Regions from separate parts of the Geobacillus lituanicus genome, predicted to be linked through region 1. Evidence: riboswitches for the same ligand, from Rfam matches in the RefSeq annotation. Region 1 holds a riboswitch; the other holds the start of a gene.
The links. Region 1 has a riboswitch for thiamine pyrophosphate ahead of tenA (thiaminase II). Riboswitches for the same ligand answer to the same signal wherever they lie in the genome.
Positions count from the first base shown of each region.

Region 1 (5,756 bases):
CCATGATGATCGCCGCCCCTTGCCTGCGGTATGACTCCAACATCGCCAACAACGCAAACGTGTTTTTCGCATCCTGTCCAAATGTCGGCTCATCAAGCAAAAAGAGGCGTTGGCCGGCGACGATCGAAGCAGCCACGCTCAACCGCCGTTTTTGCCCGACTGACAGCTGGTACGGATGCACTTCTTCCTTTCCGTCAAGGCCAAACGCGCTGAGCAGGCGGGTGACCGTCTCATTGATTTCCTCTTCAGGCCGCCCCTCAAGCCGCAGCGAATACGCCAGTTCATCGCGCACAGTATGGGTGACAAATTGAAATTCGGGATTTTGAAACACGAACGCGATATGGCGGTAAAGCGGCTGCCGGAGCTCGATATCCTCCCCGAACAATGTATATTCGCCTTCGGTGCGAATCAGTTGCATCAACCCATGCAAAAGCGTGCTTTTGCCCGCGCCGTTTCGGCCGGTGACGGCGATCCATTCTCCCGCCCGCACAACCGCCTCCGGTACGCTGATTTTCACCTCCCGGCCGCGAAAGCCGCGGAAACGGTGAAGGCGGATCAGCTCCTCGCCTTCCTGCCTTTCCTCCCGGCGCACGATCGGTCCGCATTCCTCCCAAACGTCCGGGTGCCAAATGCCTTCCGCCGTCATGACGTCCTTATATCGGGAAAATACTTCCCTCGCTCCTCCATCGGCGATGATGCACCCGTCGCTGCCAAGCAACACAATCCGGTCGACGAAGTCAAGAACATGGCTGATTTTATGCTCGACGATGACGACCGTTTTGTCCCGGCTCACATCCCGCACCGCCTGCCATACGGCTTTCGTCCCTTCCTCATCGAGCAAAGCCGTCGGCTCATCCAAAAACAAAACATCCGGCTCAAGCGCAAGAACAGAAGCGAGCGCCAACCGCTGCTTCATCCCGCCGGAAAGCGTATGAATGTCGGTGTGCGGTTCGATCGCCAACCCGACTTGGTCCAACAGCAAGCGGATGCGGGCGGGCATCTCGCGGCGCGGCACACTTCGATTTTCGAGGGCAAACGCGATTTCCTCATCGGCATACGGCATGCAAAACTGCGTATCCGGATCTTGAAACACATATCCCCATCGTTCCGGCCGCTCAAGGCGCCCGGCTTTCATCGGCACGTCGATCGAGTGGGGAATGATGCCGGCCATCACTTGCAAAAGCGTCGACTTGCCGCATCCAGACGGGCCGAGGAGAAGCACTTTCTCCCCGGCAGCAACGGACAGCGACAAATCGCGGAACAATAAGTCGCTATGCCCGGGAAACTTCAGGCGCAGCTGTTCGATGACAATGGCTTGCTTCATCGGTCATTCCCCTTACCGGTTCAGCGCATCGTAGTCCTCTTTGGAAGCCGGCCGCCACATTTGCGTCACCCCGGTTTTCTCAAGCGCCTTGGCCAGCGAAACGGCGAACACGCCGGAGATAAGAACGGCGCCGACAAAACGCGCCAGCAAAAAGAGCGCCATGTTCCACGGGGCGAGCGCCTCGATATATCCTTTGTAAAAGTCCATGATCAGCGAACCGACCGTCGCGCCGACGGCGCTGAGCGACACGACAAACACGTCAAACCGCCGATAGCGGAACGCCGCAAAGACAAGCTCGGCAAACAGCCCTTGTACAACCCCATAAATCAACACCTCAAGCCCCCACTGCGACCCCATCACCAACTCGCCCGATGAAGCCGCGATCTCGGCAAGCAGCGCCACCCCCGGTTTGCGAATGAGCAAATACGCAAGCGACGACGCGATAAACCACATGCCATAAATCAGTTGATCGGCATGAAACCCGAATACTTTCACCACTTCATACAACGGCCCCCACACTTTGTAAATGACGCCGAACACAACGGCAATCACAATCGTCGTTAAAATATCGGCCAGTTTCAACCCTTTCGATGTTGTTCCCATGAAAACTCTTCCTTTCGTGTTGTCGCCGTTTCACCGGCTCTTCACGAGCTCGGCCGATGGCCACCGCTCCAGTCGGTACGCCATCTCCCAAAACTGATACTCATAGTCGCTGCTGATCAAAAAATGCTGTTCCATCCGGCGCCGATCCTCCTCAGTCACGGCAGCGGCAATGGCGTCAAGCCGGTCGATCTGCTCCTCAACAAGCGAGCGAAACCAATCGGAGCTGTATGTACTGATCCACTTTTCATAAATCGGATCGTTCGGCCGGCACGTTTTCAGCCGCTCACCGATTTCGTAATACAGCCAATAGCACGGCAAAATCGCGGCAATGACATCGCCCAAATGCCCTTCATACGCCGCCCGGTACATATGCGATGTATACGCGTAAGCCGTCGGCGCCGGCATGAACGCAGCCCGTTCCTCTTCGGTGATGCCAAGCAGTCCGGCAAACGTTTCATGAAGCGACAATTCCGCTTCGCATGTGCTTTGGGCATGGTGCGCCAACCGGGCCGTCGTCGCCAAATCCGGCGATTTCGCCGCCCCGATCGCCTGAACGCGGGCAAAATGGCGCAAATAGTACGCATCTTGCATGACATAATAGCGGAATTTTGCGCGATCCAACGTTCCTTCGCCAAGCTCTTTGACAAACGGGTGACGGAAACTCGCCTGCCAGATCGGATCAGCCGCCTGGCGCACGCGCCTTGCAAACGACATTCGTATTCCCCCTTTTTCCAAAATAAAAGCGCCGCCTTCTTTACCGATTCGCGTAAAGAAAGCGGCGCGAGCATACAGATTTTCCAATGCGGCCAAAGCCGGCCTGCAGCTCCTCCACTTCCCTACGCTGGCATTACCCAGATCAGGTGCTAAGGGTCTCAAAGTCACACTTTGATCTCAGCCTGTTTACAGGCCCCCCTAGTGGATGTCTGATCGTGATGAAATTTTCTTTACATTTATCATATCACGGCCGCATCGGTTGTCAACCTTTTTTTCCGGCTGTCATTGCGCCGCGCTCCGCAATTCGCTATGATAAAAGCGCAACGATTGATTACCGGATGGGAGTTGGAACTGATGGCGAAAGTGATCTTGAAGCGGCAGCGAAAAAAACGGCTCGAACAAGGCCATCCGTGGATTTTTCAGAGCGAAGTCGACCGTATCGAGGGTGACATCACACCGGGAGATTTTGTCGATGTCTATAACCATCAAGGGTACTGGTTGGCGAAAGGCTACATCAATCCAGCCTCGCAAATCATCGTCCGGGTGTTGACGCAAAACCCGGATGACGAGCTCGATGAGCGCTTTTTCATCGACCGCATCCGCCGCGCCTGGGCGTATCGCGAACGGATGCTCCCGGGCGTCCGTTCATGCCGCGCCGTCTACGGCGAGGCCGATTTTCTGCCGGGGCTCATCGTCGATAAATATGAGGACGTGCTTGTGGTGCAAATTTTGGCGCTCGGGATGGAAGTGCACAAAGAGTGGATTTTGCGCGGCTTGCTTGACGTGTTCGCTCCAAGGGCCATTTATTTGCGCAACGATGTGTCCGTGCGGGAGCTTGAGGGTCTCAAACAGGAAAAAGGGTTTTGGTACGGGGAAGCGGAGACGGAGATGGAAATCGAGGAGAACGGCGTGAAATACATTGTCGACATTGAAAACGGGCAAAAAACCGGCTTTTTCTTCGACCAGCGGCAAAACCGCGCCGCCCTCCGCCCGCTCATCGGCCCGGAGACGACGGTGCTTGATTGTTTCACCCATACCGGCTCATTTATGCTGAACGCCTGCCTGTACGGAGCGAAGCATGCCACCGCCGTCGACATTTCCGAGCATGCAATTGAGACGGCAAAACGAAATGCGGCCTTAAACGGATTCACAAATGTAGAATTTGTCGTCGCCAACGCATTCGATTACTTGCGCGAAGCGGTGCGAGCCGGCAAACAGTGGGATGTCGTCATCATCGACCCGCCGGCGTTCGCCAAATCAGCCCATGCGGTCCCGAAAGCGCTGCGCGGCTATAAAGACATTAACTTAAACGGATTAAAGCTCGTCAAAGACGGCGGCTTTTTCGTCACGTCGAGCTGTTCGTACCATGTTCGCCCGCACATGTTCCAAGAGATGATCGCCGATGCAGCGTTTGACGCCAAAAAAGTGCTTCGCCAAGTGTACTGGAACGGCGCCGGCTATGACCACCCGAAACTGCTTGCCGCCGATGAAGGCGACTATTTAAAATTTACCATCTACGAAGTGCACTCGCGGCGCTAAAGAAAAACGCTTAAGGACAAACCTTAAGCGTTTCTTTCTTGCCGCGGATGAAGAGGTTGTTCTTTGCGCAGCACGCTCAAGTAAACGAGCATGGAAACAAACACCGAACCGGCGGCAGCTAGATAAATGCTCGGGTAGCCGAACCAATGGCTGATTTGCCCAAAGACGATGGCTCCGATGCCGACGCCTAAATCAAAAAACGAGAAAAACGTCGCGTTCGCCATCCCTTTCCGGTGAACAGGCGCCCGCTCCACCGACCACGCCTGCAGCCCTGGCTGCACCATGCCAAACCCAAAACCGTACAGCACTGCCGCAGCCAATAACGCCCATTCCCCCGGCAGCCAGGCGAGCATAAGCATCGCAAGCAAAATGAGCCCAGCGCCGGGAAGAAAGACAGCCCGATGACCTTTCCGGTCATACAGCTGGCCGGCGAACGTGCGCGTCACCATCAGGGCGAGCGCATAAAGCAAAAAATACAGCTGCAAACCGCCGATCCCTTTTTGCGCCGTATACAGCGGCAAAAACGAAGCAATGCCGCCGAACGTCACCGTTAAAAAGAAGAGAAGCACGGACGGAACGAGCGCCGTTTTTTCGTAAAGGTCCCACTTGTTCGTCTCATAGCGCGGCCTTCCCTCCACTTTTTTATAGGTGATGGCCGCCGCAAACAATACGGAAGCAACGCCAAGCAGAGCGCAAATCAGAAACAAATGGCTGAACGGAATGGCAGACGCCAGCACAAGCCCAAGCGACGGACCGAAAGCGAGGGCGATGTTTCCTGACAATCCGTAATAACCCATTCCCTCCCCGCGGCGGCTGGCCGGAATGATGTCCGTCGCCACTGTGCCGGACGCCGTTGTCGAAAACCCCCAGCCAATTCCTTGGACGACGCGCATCAAAAAGAGAAGAAGCATGCTGGTGATGACACTGTACGAACCGACCGAAATGACAAAAATGAGCAGCCCAAGCAAAAAAACAAACCGCCGTCCCCGCGTCTCAAGCGCATGGCCGGCAAACGGACGGACGAGAAGTGCGGAAAAAGTGAAAATCCCGACGACAAGGCCGATGAGCTGGTCGTTGCCGCCTAAGTGTTCGACAAACAGCGGCAGTGTCGGCAGCGTCATTTGAAATCCAAGAAAAATGAAAAAGTTGGCTAAGCAAATCAAAATAAAATTGCGCGTCCAAATTTTTTCTTTTTGTTCCGCAACAACTTGCCTTTGTTGCGCATTCATACCGATCCCCCTTGTACGATATGTATTTCGTGCCCCTTAATATTTGTCAGTATAACATAACTGTATGCTTTCGTTTAACGAAAATGTTTTTCCAGCACGTTTTTTCAAAAAAAGCCGCGCAAAGGCGGCTCCTCTCAACAGCGGCAAGCGGGCGGCCGCCCACATCCTTCTCATTGGGCGCCAAACGCCTGGAATTGCGCCTTGACCAACTCGTAGTAAGCGCCGCGCCGCCTCATCAGCTCCTCGTGCGCCCCTTGCTCGACGATGCGACCGTGGTCGAGGACGATGATATGATCGGCGTCACGGATCGTCGACAACCGGTGAGCGATGATAATAGCTGTCCGCCC
Region 1 is NZ_CP194773.1:928,537-934,292, reverse strand. Features, by position in the region: gene ACR1UW_RS04700 (ABC transporter ATP-binding protein) at 1-1,324, opposite strand, end outside; gene ACR1UW_RS04695 (ECF transporter S component) at 1,337-1,927, opposite strand; gene tenA (thiaminase II) at 1,958-2,641, opposite strand; TPP riboswitch at 2,744-2,851, opposite strand; gene ACR1UW_RS04685 (class I SAM-dependent rRNA methyltransferase) at 2,996-4,180, shown strand; gene ACR1UW_RS04680 (MFS transporter) at 4,204-5,409, opposite strand; gene ACR1UW_RS04675 (ABC transporter ATP-binding protein) at 5,580-5,756, opposite strand, start outside.

Region 2 (5,756 bases), 150 kb from region 1:
CGTCGATGCCCAGTTCTCGGAGTTTCTCGACCATCCTATTCATGCGTTGTTCATAAATGCGGCTATTTTCTCGAATAAACGTCTGTCCGTTCATCAAAGCGGCCACCGCCGCCTTCTGGATCGGAATAAACTGGCACGTATCCGTGTTGCTCTTGATCACCGAAAGCGCTCGAATCATGTCCCGGTTTCCGACCACGTATCCGATGCGGCAGCCGGCCATGTTATAGCTTTTGGACAACGATCCAAATTCCACCGCCACTTCCTTTGCCCCGTCCACCTGCAAAATGCTCGGCGCTTGAAAACCGGCAAACGTCACGAACGAGTAGGCCGCATCATGAGCAATGAACATCCGGTGCCGACGGGCAAGTGAAACGGCTTCGGCCAATACATCCAAATCGACAGCGGCGGCCGTCGGATTGCTCGGATAATTGAGAAACATGATTTTCGCTTGGTCATAAACGGACGAGGGAAGCGCATCAAACCGAGGAATATAACCATGTTGCGCATCGAGCGGCAGCGATCGGCTCTGGCCGCGGGCAAAATGGACGGCCGTCCGGTAGACAGGATAGCCTGGATCAGGCACTAAGGCGAGCTCGCCGGGATTGAGAACGGCTTGCAGCAAATGGACGATTCCTTCTTTCGAGCCGATTAACGCCAACACCTCGGTCTCCGGATCGAGCTTGACGCCATATTCCCGTTCATAAAAACGCGCGACCGCTTCCCGATACTCCCTGCAGCCGCCATACGGCGAATACGTATAGTGTTCTGGCGCATCGAGCGCTTCTTTCAACGCTTCGATGACAAAGGAAGGGGGCGGCAAATCGGGGGCGCCGATCCCTAAATCAATGACATCGACCCCGAGCTTTAGCAGTTCTTCTTTTTTCTTTTGAAATCGGGAGAACAAATATGGCGGCATCGTCTGCACAATATCGGAAAATGTGTTCAATCCCATCCCTCCTCATGGCCCTTCGTTTCAGTTTATGCGCACGCCCATCCCCCTCATGCCCGTCTCACGTTCCAGAAGCAGCCTATAATATTAATGGCTTGCGCACATCAAGACATCATCAAAATCTTTTTTCTCGAATAGCAGGCTTTTTCACGAAGCTGCTAGAAGGCCGGTGATTTACTGGAATAACAGCTTACTGGAATCGCTTCTCAAGTAGAAAAAGCTTGTAGCATCGACCCTATTTTCACACGTTCACCCATCGATCAAGGAAAACAGCGTTTTTTCACCGGCCTTCTGGAAAAACGCGATCCGACCATCTGAAACCCGACCCTTTCGCCATAAAAAGAAGCGGCCGGCATCATCCACGGTTCGATGACGCAACTGGCCGCTGTCTATGGAAGCGAAGCGCCGGCGAAGGCGCCGCGATAGACTGCGCAGTTTTCCCCTCATGATCATTCTATGATTCAAAATTTGCACCTTATGCCATTATCATAATCCATCTGAAACGATTTTTAAATATATTTTTTGAAAATTATATATTTTAAAAATAATAAAAAACCACACCCATTTGCACAACAAACAAGAGGGGCGATCAACGTTCGCCCCCCTCCGCTGCTTCGATCAGCACCGAGCGTTTTCCAGCTCATGCTTTTTCCGTTGATCGAACTTCCGTATCCTCTCCACCATGCCGAGCATCGCAGCCCGTTTCTTGTCATTGATACAGCGACGAGCCTTGCCGAATAAATTGTTGCGCTTTTTCTTTCATCCCTTCCTCTTTGATTTGCCGCTGCAGCTCGTGCGAAATGTTCATCGAACAAAACTTCGGCCCGCACATCGAGCAAAAATGGGCCGTTTTCGCCGCCTCGGCCGGCAATGTTTCATCATGGTACTCACGAGCCCGTTCCGGGTCAAGCGACAAGTTGAACTGGTCGTTCCAGCGAAACTCAAAGCGCGCTTTCGAGAGCGCATCGTCACGTTGCTGGGCGGCCGGATGCCCTTTCGCCAGATCAGCCGCATGGGCGGCGATTTTATAGGCCACGACCCCGGCGCGTACGTCCTCTTTATTCGGCAGCCCTAAATGCTCTTTCGGCGTTACGTAACAAAGCATCGCCGTTCCATAAGCGCCAATGATGGCGGCGCCAATCGCCGACGTGATGTGATCGTATCCCGGCGCGATGTCGGTGACAAGCGGCCCTAACGTATAAAACGGCGCTCCATGGCAAATGTCCTGTTCCCGCTCGACATTTTCGCGAATTTTATGCATCGGAATGTGGCCCGGCCCTTCGATCATCACCTGCACATCATGCTTCCAGGCGATTTTCGTCAGCTCGCCAAGCGTTTCCAGTTCGGCAAACTGCGCCTCATCGTTCGCATCGGCGATGGAGCCGGGGCGCAAGCCGTCGCCAAGGGAGATCGCGACATCGTATTGTTTCAAAATCTCGCAGATTTCTTCAAAATGCGTATACAAAAAGTTTTCTTCATGATGGGCCAAACACCATTGGGCGATGATCGAGCCGCCGCGCGAGACAATTCCGGTCGTCCGGTTGGCGGTGAGCGGAATGTAATGAAGCCGCACACCGGCGTGGATCGTCATGTAGTCGACTCCTTGTTCAGCCTGCTCGATGAGCGTCTCGCGGTACACGTCCCATGTCAGCTTCTCCGGCACCCCTCCTACCTTTTCGAGCGCCTGATAAATCGGCACCGTTCCCACGGGGACCGGCGAATTGCGGATGATGTACTCGCGTGTTTCATGAATGTGTTTGCCGGTCGACAAATCCATGACCGTATCGGCGCCCCAACGCACCGCCCAAAGCAGCTTTTCCACTTCATCTTCAATCGAGGATGAAACGGCCGAGTTGCCGATATTGGCATTAATTTTCACATGGAAACGACGGCCGATGATCATCGGCTCACTCTCGGGGTGATTAATGTTCGCCGGAATGATCGCCCGTCCGGCCGCTACTTCCTGGCGAACGATTTCGGGGTCGATTCGTTCACGGATGGCGACGAACTCCATCTCTGGCGTAATGATCCCCCGTTTGGCATAATGCATTTGCGTTACGGTTTTTCCGGGCTTTGCCCTCAATGGACGGCGCACGAACGGCAGCGGGCGGACGCCGGCGGTCGCTGATGGCTTCACTTCTTCGACATCGCCGCGCTCAACAATCCAGTTGCGGCGAAGAGGCGGCAATCCTTTTTCGACGTCCGGCTCAAAATGAGGATCGGTGTATGGACCGGTTGTGTCATAGACGCGCACCGGCTCGTTTTCCACCGTTCCTTGCGGCGTTTTCGTCGGCGACAACACGATCTCTCTCATCGGCACGCGCACATCCTTGCGCGATCCTTCAATGTACACCTTGCGGCTGGCTGGAAATGACATGAACGAGCGGATGTTTTCCATGCGTGGCTTCCCCTTTCAACATAAAATGATGAAAAATCAGATCTGAAGCCACACCGTCTGAAGCGGGGCAAACACGAGAATAGGCGATGGCGGCCGATTCAAAATAAAAACAGGTTCCGACACCGGAACCTGATCGAAGGCAAAAGGCCAAATGAACAAGACACGTCCATCTGTTCCCGCTGCCTGCTTCCCTACGCTGGCATGACCCAGATCAGGTTCAAAGGGTCAAAGAACTTCATCGCGTTCTTTTCTCAGCCCGGCTCCCGGACTCCCCTAGCAGATGAGCGTATAACCATGATGACTGACTTTTTTTATTTTATCAGGCAATTGGCAAAGATGCAAACCATTTTATTCCAAACGTTGACTCCCACACGTCGTTTGAAAGCCCCTCTTTCTCGAAGAAAGCGTCCTTTTCCTCACTCACACAGAAAATTTCTTCAGCATTGCCCGCATCTCGTCCGCCATCTGACCGAGCGATGTCGACGAAGAGGCGATTTCCTCGACGGAAGCCATTTGTTCCTGCGTCGCTGCCGATACGTTGGCCGCACCGGACGCTGACTGTTCGACAATATTGGTCATCTGTTGGAGTGCGTCGTTCACTTGACGAGCATGCTCCGTCATTTGCTCGATGGCGGACGATACTTGTCCAATTTGTTTGCTCACTTGGCCGACCTCCTCGCGGATATGGGCAAATGATTGGCCGCATGCCGCCGCAACGTTCAATCCTTTCGCCACTTCGGAGATCACCTGTTCGGCAGACGAAACCGCCCGCTTCGTTTCTTCTTGAATGTAGCCGATCAGCTCGGAAATTTGTTGCGCGGAGCGCGCGGATTGTTCTGCGAGCTTGCGCACTTCATCCGCGACAACCGCAAACCCTTTCCCTTGCTCGCCGGCGCGCGCCGCTTCGATCGCGGCATTGAGCGCCAACAAATTCGTCTGCGACGCAATGCCGGTGATCGCTTCCGTAATTTGTCCAATCTCATTCGAGCGCTCCCCGAGCCTTTGAACGACCTGGCCAAGCGCTTGAACGTGGTCGTAAATGAACTGCATTTGCTCGGACATTTGTCCGATGGACTGCTTGCCGTCCTCTGCTTTCGCCGACGTTTTCTCGGCGCGGTGCGCCACATCTTTCGTATGGCAAGCGACGTCGCTCAATGTTTGGGAAATATCATGCACGGACGCGGCGGTGGTGCGGACAGCATCAGCCTGCTCCTCCGCACTTGCCGCAAGCGTTTCCATCGTTGTCGCAATTTGCTCTGTCGCTTTCGTCGTCTGTTCGGCGACAGCGGCAAGCTGCTGAGAATATTGCGCTACTTCTTCGGCATGATGTTGGATTTGCCCCATCACACTTTGCCAAGCGTCTGCCATATCGTTTAACGACGCCGCAATTGGCCGCAGTTGCTGCACGCGATCAAGCGGTATGCGCACCGTCAAATCTCCGCCTGTCATCTTGCCTAAATGTTCGTTAATAACGGCAATCGGGGCAACAAACCGTCGATAGTTGAGCGTTGCCGAAACGAAGCCGAGCATCGCGCCAAACAGCACCACAGCAACAAGCGTCCACCAAAATGCCGCCCCGCGAATGCCGTTGACCAGGCATGTGGCCATGCCGATCGCCGCTGTGCCAGGGATGACGATGAACATGGTGCGGATGATATAACTTGCTAATGACAAAACGCTCTCCTCCTTTTGCCATGATGCAAACACCTTTCTTATTTCTTTACCACATAAATAGATTCGTGAATGAACGTTCATTTTCCTTCCTAGTCCTAATCATGAATAGGGGTGGTTGCAAAGTTTTCTGATCTAACAAGGACCCGCTCAAAAACATCATGCTTTTGATCGCCTATAATCGGTGACGAAAATAAGAAAAGGCGCCCCGTTCGATTGGGGCACCACCTGTTGTTTTCCGCTTTACACCGCCGGTTTTTCCGTTGTCACATACGTCCCGGCAATAAAATCGTGAATCGACCGTTTGTCTTCTCTTGCAGCTACCATAATCGCACTAATAATGAGACCAATGCCAAACGTGATAAAGTATACGAGTCCGCCAACGAACGAGCGCAAAAACATCGTGCCGACCCCAACTTTTCCGCCGTTGACTTTCGCAATCCGGATGCCAAGCATCCGCTTGCCGACCGTATATCCGTACCAAACAGCAGGAACGATTAACGCGTAAAGGATGTTCGCTAATGACGTAAACCAGTTCGTTTCCCAACTGCCAGTGATGAAATAGCCGATGATCGAAATCGGAATGCCAACGACAATCGCATCCAACAAGTTAGCCAACAGCCGCTTCCAAAATCCAGCCGGATTCGTCACCGCCATATGTCTTCCCTCCTGTTGCCTTTTCTATATTGTATTCGCAATCAACAGCGTAATTGTCTTTATTTTAACCTGAATTGTGGA
Region 2 is NZ_CP194773.1:778,248-784,003, reverse strand. Features, by position in the region: gene ACR1UW_RS03870 (aminotransferase class I/II-fold pyridoxal phosphate-dependent enzyme) at 1-946, opposite strand, end outside; gene thiC (phosphomethylpyrimidine synthase ThiC) at 1,659-3,347, opposite strand; TPP riboswitch at 3,519-3,632, opposite strand; gene ACR1UW_RS03860 (methyl-accepting chemotaxis protein) at 3,768-5,021, opposite strand; gene ACR1UW_RS03855 (RDD family protein) at 5,262-5,675, opposite strand.
Region 2: linked by a shared signal. The riboswitch ahead of thiC (phosphomethylpyrimidine synthase ThiC) and the one ahead of tenA (thiaminase II) in region 1 are both predicted to bind thiamine pyrophosphate.